DNA from 3 places in the Lysinibacillus sp. UGB7 genome. Region 2 is predicted to be linked to each of the others. Evidence: riboswitches for the same ligand, from Rfam matches in the RefSeq annotation. Region 2 holds a riboswitch; each other region holds the start of a gene.

Region 1 (3,178 bases), on a different contig from region 2:
TTTGCTTCAACTATAGCTGTATCTATAGGTACTTTACATCCAATAAAAGCTGTTAATGCAGCAGAGAATGTGCAGCCCGTGCCGTGAGTATTTTTCGTTGCAATACGTGTCGTTTGCATGGAAAATGTTCGACCATCTTTAAAAAATACATAATCAGTCGAAAAATTTATGTCAGCTAAATGTCCACCTTTAATGACAACACATTGTGTGCCTAGTTGTAAAAGTGTTTGAGCAGCTTGGCTAATGGATGTAAAATTATCGATTTTTCTTCCCGTTAATACTTCTGCTTCAGGTATGTTTGGCGTAATAACAGTTGCTAATGGCAATAAATAACATCGCATTGCCTGCATTGCCTCCCGTTGCAATAAGCTTTCGCCACCTTTGGCAATCATTACAGGATCTATAATAAGTGGGATATCTAAGTTAGTCATCATGTTTGCGATTGCTTGAATAATATCAGCGGAAAAAAGCATTCCTGTTTTGATAGCGCTAATCGGAAAATCCTCTAATAGTGCATAAAATTGTTTCTCAATAAAGCTTGTTTCAATTGGTAAAACACCTGACACACCTAATGTATTTTGTGCAGTTAATGCTGTAATAACTGAAGTGCCAAACACCTTTAATTCTTGAAATGTTTTTAAATCTGCTTGAATTCCTGCACCACCGCCGCTATCAGAGCCTGCAATTGTAGTCACGATACGCATTACTTTTCACCGTCCTTTGACAGATGATGTAACTCATTTAAGACCGCTATTTGAAAATCACCAATATTTTGTGTCGAGCAGGCAGCTTGTTCAGCTAGTTTTTTATAAGCCAATAAAGTGCCTACTAATTGTGTAAATGGCTCGTTATGTGCAACATAAGCTGCGGCACAGATGGCGCTTAATAGACAGCCTGTCCCTGTGACTTCTGTCATTTGATAATGGCCACCTACAATCCATTGCATCTGTTCCCCATCGGTTATAAAATCTTTTTCACCGGTCACAATAACAATACAATCATAGCGTTGAGCTAATTGCTTTGCTTCCTCTTCAATGCAAATTGATCCGCTGCCACTGTCCACGCCTTTTTGCTGCCAACTCACATTTGCAATAGCTGCAAGCTCGCCCATATTGCAACGAATAACAGCAAATTTAACTTCGGCTAATAGTTGATGGACTGTTTTTTTTCGAAAAGTAGTTGCCCCAGCACCAACGGGATCTAAAACAACCGGGATGTCAAGTGTATTAGCCATTTTCCCAGCACGTAACATAGATTCTCTAGTACGGTTATTTATCGTACCAGTATTTAATAATAGCGCAGAAGCAATCTTTACCATTTCATCGACTTCATCGACTTCATCGGCCATTACAGGAGAAGCACCAATTGCCAATAAGCCATTTGCTTGAAAGTTTGCCACAACATAATTGGTTATACAGTGAATGAGTGGCTTTTGTTTACGGATTGTTTGTAAAATCATTGTAAGTCCTCCTTTTTTGGATGGACGTAAGCATGCAAAAAAAACTCTTTTTCGTGCAAGGAATCCACGTGAAAAGAGCTTTTCATCAATAACAAGATGTATTGCTCCCTACGTCAGTATTAACTAACAGGTTCAAAGGGTCAGGTTTTACCTTCTCAACTCAGGATGAGTCCCCCCGCAATCATGATTTTAGTTGACCAAAATGTACCATACTTTTTCACGGTGTACAATAGCGAGTTTTCATTATAGGAAAAGCAGTGACTGATGCCATATATAGAAGCATGATAGTTGTCATGACTTTTTAAAAATAAGGCTCCTTCCATTGAAAATCATGAAAAATGAGTTTTATAATGAGCATAGCGAAGGGGGCATATGCCATGAAAAGACAAGAATTACTCGCACCAGAGTGGTATAACATTGCAGAAGAACTTGAAAAGTATGCACAGGATCCAACTAAAAATGCTTTAATAGTTTATAACGAAAACGAAGAAATACAATATATTACATATAAAAGTCTACTTGAAAAGGCAAATCAGGCAGCACATGTATTAACATCTCAAGGATTAGTAAAAGGAGATGTACTGTTAGTTATGGTGCCGAGGTCCGTTGAGGCATACATTGTTTATATTGCAGCATTAAAGGCTGGTTTGACGATTATTCCAAGCTCTGAGATGTTACGTGCAAAGGATATAGACTATCGAATCACACATGCTGATGCAAAGGCTGTTATTGCATATGAACCGTATATTGAGCAATTTGATGAGGTAGCAAATTTAGAGGACGTACAGCAGTTTGTCATAGGTCGTGCACATGCTCCGTGGCAACCACTGCTAGAACAAATGGAGAATCAGCCAACTACTTATACAAGCTCTACGCCGACGAAGAGTACTGATATTGCATTTCTTGCTTATACAAGTGGTACAACAGGTAATCCAAAGGCTGCTGTTCATACGCATAGCTGGGGGTACGCACATTTACGGACAACAGCACCAAATTGGTTAGGTGTTCAGGAAAATGATATTGTATGGGCTACTGCAGCACCAGGATGGCAAAAATGGATTTGGAGTCCATTCCTTGCAACGTTAGGAAGTGGTGCAACAGCTTTTGTATACAAGGGGAAATTTAATGCAGCAACTTATTTATCATTACTTGAAAAATTTGAAATCAACGTGCTGTGCTGTACGCCAACAGAATATCGGTTTATGGCGGCACTTGAAAATTTACATGACTTTAATTTGAGTGGAATTCGCCAAGCTGTATCTGCAGGAGAACCGTTGAATAGTGAGGTTATGAAAATATTCTTGCAAAACTTTAAATTACAAGTACGTGATGGCTATGGTCAAACTGAAAATACATTACTTGTTGGGACAATGGTAGGTATGGAAGCACGTGTCGGCTCCATGGGTAAACCAACGCCAGGAAATACTGTAGCTATTATTGATGATTTTGGCAACCCAGTTGCAGAAGGTGTCGTTGGTGATATAGCAGTCCATCGTGAAACGCCGGCATTATTTAAAAAGTATTTTAAAGATCCAGAACGAACAAGCTTACAATTCCGAGGTGATTGGTATATCACTGGAGACCGTGCATATAAAGATAAAGATGGTTATTATTGGTTTGAAGGACGCGGTGATGACGTAATTATTTCTTCAGGCTACACAATTGGGCCATTTGAGGTGGAAGATGCTTTGATGAAGCATCAACAGGTGAAAGAGGTCG
Region 2 (3,178 bases):
GGCGTTATTTCGCATGTAGCTGAACTAAAGGCTTCCATGCCTGCTGTTCTACATGTTGAAAAAACCTTGAGTGGACATAGCAAAACACGATTTGAAGTGAAATAGAGAGAAGGCGTTTTCCTTTGTAACAAGGATACGCCTTCTACTTTATTTTCTACGGGTTGTTGGATTAGGGAGTGTGCCTTTTTTAGCGGCAACTACTTTTTTGACGATTGGAATCACAATAGGTGCTAATTTAACAGCAGTTTTTACGAATTTAGATACTTTCATGATATACCAGCTCCCCTTTATTATTTCTACCTGTTTGTCCTGCACTGATGAGGGCTCAGATGATCATTTGATGCGTGAAAATCAAGCCGTCGTAAGTGCCCGATTGGTTCAACTAGTAACCGTTGGGATAAAAAAAGTCCCAACGGTTAAGTTCCCTTTAACCCGAGAATGAAACATAAATACTATCGGATAACGCGTACAGCTTGAACGATATTCCATATAACAATTCCAAGAGATACGAGTAAGTAAATCGCAAAGGCAGCAAACCAAATGATGATGAATGTATTATCGCTTACGTCAGGTTCAAACGTAGTCATTGACATTGATGAAAACACGAAGACGATAAAGAAAATGATACCGAATAGAAATGGAATTAAGTGTGAGATAAGCGCTCGGATTGAATGGCGCTTCACTTCATGTTCTTTTGACACAAAATAAACAATTAACGGCACAATAAAAGGTGCGAAAAATATGCTGAGATAACTAAATGCAGATAATATTTTTTGGTTCTCCATAGTAGTCCCTCCTTTTTATTTATTTACGCATGAGAATCTTGAAAGTTTCAAAAAATTAATGAAGAAATGGTTGTAATCACAAAAGTGTTTGCGTACAATGAGGATGTTCAAGCAAATTTAAGATGTAACGACCACAAGGGGAGCTGATGATGTCAGCTGAGACTGGGCACGTAATGCCTTTACTCTTCGAACCTGTAAGTTAAAGCTTGCGTAGGGATGTGGATAGAAACCGACACTTTTACGATGTGAGGCTCTGTCCTGGCATCGTTTTTTTATCTTCATTCATCTGGAAAGCCCTCTCCTCTATAGGTAGCAGGCTGAAGATGATTGTAGCTCTTTTTCGGAGGCTGTTCCAATGCCAGCCGTATGAAGAGCAAGCTTCCAGTTAGTGTAACGGATTTTGACAAGGAATCAATTGAGGGAATTAGCCTAAATTTGTAGGATGATGTGTTTTTCGAAATGACCGACATCAAGGCGCCCTTTCTTGCAGAACTAAACACTTGTCAATCCGAACGCAATTAAGTGGAAGCATAATAGATTGCCAGATTGAGCACATATTTAAATAACTGATTTCTATTCCTGCTCTTGTATCCTACATCGGAACAAAGGAGAGAATAATATTATGGACAAAAAAAGACTATTAATGCTGGTGGAGATTGCGATTTTCGCAGCGGTGGGTCTTGTACTCGATCAAGTTTCTTTTAAAGTATGGGCACAGGGTGGCTCAGTTAGTCTTGTGATGATACCCATTATTTTAATGGCATTTCGCTGGGGTCTCTTTGCAGGATTGACAACGGGCTTACTGATCGGCGTTATGCAAACAATGTTCGGTGCGTATATTGTACACTGGCTTCAAGGTTTATTGGATTATGGTGTTGCCTTCACGGTAGTAGGTATAGCGGCGCTTGTACGTAAACCTGTACTTGAGGCAGCGACAAATTTAAACAAAAAGAAGATGGCTATTTATATTGTCATTGGAACCGTCTTAGCAGGCTTTTTACGTTATTTAGCACATACGATTGCAGGAGCTGTGTTCTTCGCTGAGTATGCTGGCGAGCAAAATGCTTGGATATATTCCATTCTTTACAATGGCACATATATGCTACCTGCAACAATTTTAACAGTAGTCGCAGGTGTTCTTTTATTTACAGCAGCACCACAATTAATGCAACGAAAATCGTAAAGAGTAAGCCGTCTGTTCCTCTATAGTGCAGGCGGCTTTTCTGAGTTAATTGGCGCGTATTGTTCATTATTGTATTGTGGTTGTGATATATTAGAGTGTATATATTAGATGAAAGGGACGTTAAAAATGATTGTAAAAACGCAAGAAGAGATTGAAGCCTTTAAAAAAATCGGTCGTATCTGTGCTGAAATTCGTGAAGCAATGAAGGCTGCTACCAAACCAGGTGTGACAACACTTGAATTAGATGAAATTGCAGGTCGCATGTTTGCGGAAGCAGGAGCTATTTCTGGTCCAAAGGGAGAATATGATTTCCCTGGTTACACTTGTATTAGTGTGAATGAAGAAGTAGCGCACGGTATACCAGGAAGCCGTGTTATTAAAGACGGCGATATTGTTAATATCGATGTGTCCGGTTCGCTAAATGGCTATTTTGCCGATACTGGTATTTCATTTGTAGTCGGAGAAGGTTATGAAGATAAAGAAAAACTCTGCCGCGTAGCGAAAAGTGCTTTTGATCGTGCGATGACAAAGGTAAAAGCTGGCTCTAAATTAAACCAAATTGGGAAAGCTGTTGAGCGTGAAGCTTATGCCAACGATTTAACAGTCATCATGAACTTAACAGGTCACGGTTTAGGCCGTTCTTTGCATGATGAGCCCAATCACATTTTAAACTATTACGATGCATGGGATTCAACGATTATGAAAGAGGGAATGGTGTTAGCGGTAGAACCGTTCATTTCAGCCAAAGCAGAGCATATCGTCGAAGCTGGTGATGGCTGGACGTTTGTTACACCAGACAAATCATTAGTTGCCCAAATCGAGCATTCGATTATTGTTACAAAAGACAAACCAATCATTTTAACAACATTAGATGAAGAGTCAATTTAGTTAAAAAGTAAATACGAAAAAATCCTGCTTACCAAGTTATTTCTGGTAGGCAGGATTTTTTTTAATAAATTGTATACCGACAAGAAGCACACCACATAAAAACAAGGCTGCTGTTGTCACGAGTAATTCATCAAAGCCATTATGTAATGCAATACCTATATAGGCCCAGATAAAAACGCTCGGATAGACAATATCAAAGTGATGAAAGCGAATATGTAGCGCTATGGCAACGCCTATAGTCAGTAAGATAACTGCCCAAAGTGGATTGCTAAGACCAAAGCCGTTCCATTCATACGATGTTAATGTAAAACTTGCATTTGTC
Region 3 (3,178 bases), on a different contig from region 2:
AGCATGAAAAACAAAAATCTGTTGCTTTCTGCGGGTAAATAGCAAGCCTCTTTGACAGGGGCTTGCCTAAAATTACTTTCCGTGTTGAAGTCTAGCAGATTTTTTTAGAATGAAAAATTATTATGAGCAATCCATTAAAAATGCTCTTTTCAGGTTAGTTGAGGCACATTGACCAGGCAGGCGGATAGTTCTACTATAGAAAGAGATGGAAGGGGGGACTACTACATATGTATCTCGGCATGATTTTTTTTCAGATTGTTGCCCCTATTTTGGTGCTGCTTGTACTTGGGGCCATGTTGCAGAAGAAATTTAGATTTAATTTAAAGGCATTATCCCATCTTATTACCTATTGCTTTATGCCTGCTGCGGTTTTTGTAAATTTATATGAAACGAGTGTGGAGCCAGCGGTACTAGGACAGGTGGTGCTATTTATCGTACTTTTTATTGGGAGTCAAATGGCGCTCAGTCATTTTTTAGCAAAGGGGCTAGGTTTAGCGAAAACAGAGACTGCGGTATTTAAAAATAGTGTTGTGCTCATTAACTCAGGTAACTACGGGATACCGGTGGCCCAAATGATATTCGCGGCCCAACCTATTGGCGTGGCTATTCAAGTCATCCTCGTTATTTTTCAAAATATGACGACTTATACATATGGTTTGTATAATCTTATTTCCTCGACAAAATCCGGGATGGCTATCCTGAAAGATTTTTTGAAAATGCCTATTATTCATGCGCTTATTATAGGTGTAACAATGAATTACTTCGACATCAGTATTCCGCAGTTTATTCGAATTCCAATCGACCATGTAGCAGATGGTTTTATCGCTGTTGCACTCATTACGCTTGGCGCACAACTATCCCAGCTTGAAATCAAGTCGATGTTTAATAAAACTGTTTTTGTCAGTTGCTTTACACGATTGATTATTGGCCCAGCTGTGGCGCTTGTCATTATTTTTGCGCTTGGCCTAGACGGTGTTGTGGCTCAGTCACTCTTTATAGCTAGTGCTTTTCCAACATCACGCAATAGCTCAAGCCTTGCTTTAGAATACGATGTTGAATCGGCAACTGCTGCACAAACAGTGTTATTTTCAACCATAGTTAGTTGTATCACAGTGACCATAGTTATTTACGTTGCAGAATTACTTTTTACGTAATTTTACTTGCTGTAGAAATATCGGCCATTACAAATTGTACTTCAAATATTGTCATCATGGTTTTAACATATGGCTTCCATCTATTAGCAATATCTGCTACACTAACATCAAATTGAATAGCTTTAACTAGGGGAGTCTGATGAGTCAGGCTGAGAGGGAAACGCTTTGAGGTTTCTTGACCCTTTGGACCTGATCTGGCTCATACCAGCGTGGGAAAGTTAATGATTATCACAGTACTTGCACTTTGTGATAAATGAAACCCTTACATTCACAGCCGGATCCAATATTTTTTGGATTCGGCTTTTCTTATGTAGCAAGTTGTTGGGGTGAGCTAGATGGTCCTTTCATAACAATATGTAAAAGGGAGCGAAGTAGTTTATGACAACAGTTAGCGAAAAAAACATTACGATTATGTCCAGTTTTGATGGAAGCAAAAAGGTGTATGTAGAAGGCTCACGGCCAGATATTTTAGTGCCAATGCGTGAAATTCAGTTAAGTCCAACGACTGGAAACTTTGGAGAAGAAGAAAATGCACCAGTGCGTGTTTATGATACAAGTGGCCTGTATACAGACCCTACTTACAAAGTAGACATTACAAAAGGTTTGCCTGCTTTAAGAAGCGGTTGGATAAGGGAACGTGGGGATGTAGAAGAATACGAGGGTCGTAAGATAAAGCCAGAGGATAATGGCTTCCGCAATGTAGCTGATCCTCGTATGAAAGAAAATGTCTTTCTTGGACTTGATCGAAAACCTCTGCGAGCAAAAAAAGGACGTAATGTGACGCAGCTTCATTACGCAAGAAAGGGCATGATTACACCCGAAATGGAGTTTGTAGCAATTCGCGAAAATTTAGATCCTGAATTTGTTCGTGCTGAAATTGCTGCTGGTCGTGCAATTATGCCGTCCAACATTAATCATCCAGAGGCAGAGCCAATGATTATTGGCCGTAACTTTCATGTGAAGATTAATGCAAATATCGGTAATTCGGCTGTATCTTCATCCATCGCTGAGGAAGTAGAAAAAATGACATGGGCAACACGTTGGGGTGCAGATAATATTATGGATTTATCTACAGGGAAGCATATTCATACGACACGTGAATGGATTATTCGTAATGCTGCGGTACCTGTGGGAACTGTGCCAATTTATCAAGCACTAGAGAAGGTAAATGGTGTTGCTGAGGATTTAACGTGGGAAGTGTACCGTGATACATTAATCGAGCAGGCAGAGCAGGGGGTTGATTATTTCACAATACATGCAGGGGTCTTACTGCGTTATGTGCCTTTAACAGCCAATCGTGTCACGGGTATTGTTTCGCGTGGTGGTTCCATTATGGCGCAGTGGTGTTTATTTCATCATGAAGAAAGTTTCTTATATAGTCATTTTGAAGAAATTTGCGAAATTATGAAGACGTACGATGTGGCTTTTTCTTTAGGGGATGGCTTACGTCCAGGTTCTATTGCAGATGCCAATGATGAGGCGCAGTTTGCAGAGCTTGAAACACTTGGGGAGCTGACGCAGATTGCTTGGAAACATGATGTACAAGTCATGGTTGAGGGGCCAGGTCACGTGCCGATGCATCTGATTAAGGAAAATATGGACAAACAATTAGAAGTATGTAAGGAAGCACCTTTTTATACATTAGGTCCACTTACGACAGATATTGCACCAGGCTATGATCATATTACATCTGCTATTGGCGCAGCGATGATTGGTTGGTTCGGAACGGCGATGCTTTGCTATGTCACACCAAAAGAACATCTAGGTTTGCCAAATCGTGAGGATGTTCGTGTAGGGGTCATTACGTACAAAATTGCAGCACATGCAGCTGATTTAGCAAAAGGTCATCCAGGGGCGCAAGTACGGGATGATGCCCTATCAAAAGCACGTTTCGAGTTCCGTTGGCGAGATCAATTCAATTTATCTTTAGATCCTGAACGAGCAGTCGAATACCACGATGAAACATTGCCAGCAGAGGGGGCAAAAACAGCACATTTCTGCTCGATGTGTGGTCCTAAGTTTTG

Evidence for each region. A riboswitch is a leader RNA that binds a small molecule or an ion and turns the genes downstream of it on or off. The one in region 2 is predicted to bind thiamine pyrophosphate.
Region 1: another riboswitch for thiamine pyrophosphate. It lies ahead of thiM (hydroxyethylthiazole kinase); the one in region 2 lies ahead of thiT (energy-coupled thiamine transporter ThiT).
Region 3: another riboswitch for thiamine pyrophosphate. It lies ahead of thiC (phosphomethylpyrimidine synthase ThiC); the one in region 2 lies ahead of thiT (energy-coupled thiamine transporter ThiT).

Annotation. Positions count from the first base shown of each region.
Region 1 is NZ_JBMGUV010000018.1:75,443-78,620, reverse strand. Features, by position in the region: gene thiD (bifunctional hydroxymethylpyrimidine kinase/phosphomethylpyrimidine kinase) at 1-704, opposite strand, end outside; gene thiM (hydroxyethylthiazole kinase) at 704-1,459, opposite strand; TPP riboswitch at 1,548-1,646, opposite strand; gene mbcS (acyl-CoA synthetase MbcS) at 1,837-3,178, shown strand, end outside.
Region 2 is NZ_JBMGUV010000026.1:49,966-53,143, reverse strand. Features, by position in the region: gene ACOMCU_RS20180 (AAA family ATPase) at 1-105, shown strand, start outside; gene ACOMCU_RS20175 (hypothetical protein) at 148-270, opposite strand; gene ACOMCU_RS20170 (DUF4870 domain-containing protein) at 453-785, opposite strand; TPP riboswitch at 912-1,019, shown strand; gene thiT (energy-coupled thiamine transporter ThiT) at 1,408-1,968, shown strand; gene map (type I methionyl aminopeptidase) at 2,095-2,856, shown strand; gene ACOMCU_RS20155 (hypothetical protein) at 2,893-3,178, opposite strand, start outside.
Region 3 is NZ_JBMGUV010000055.1:4,593-7,770, forward strand. Features, by position in the region: gene ACOMCU_RS26790 (AEC family transporter) at 228-1,154, shown strand; TPP riboswitch at 1,273-1,387, shown strand; gene thiC (phosphomethylpyrimidine synthase ThiC) at 1,533-3,178, shown strand, end outside.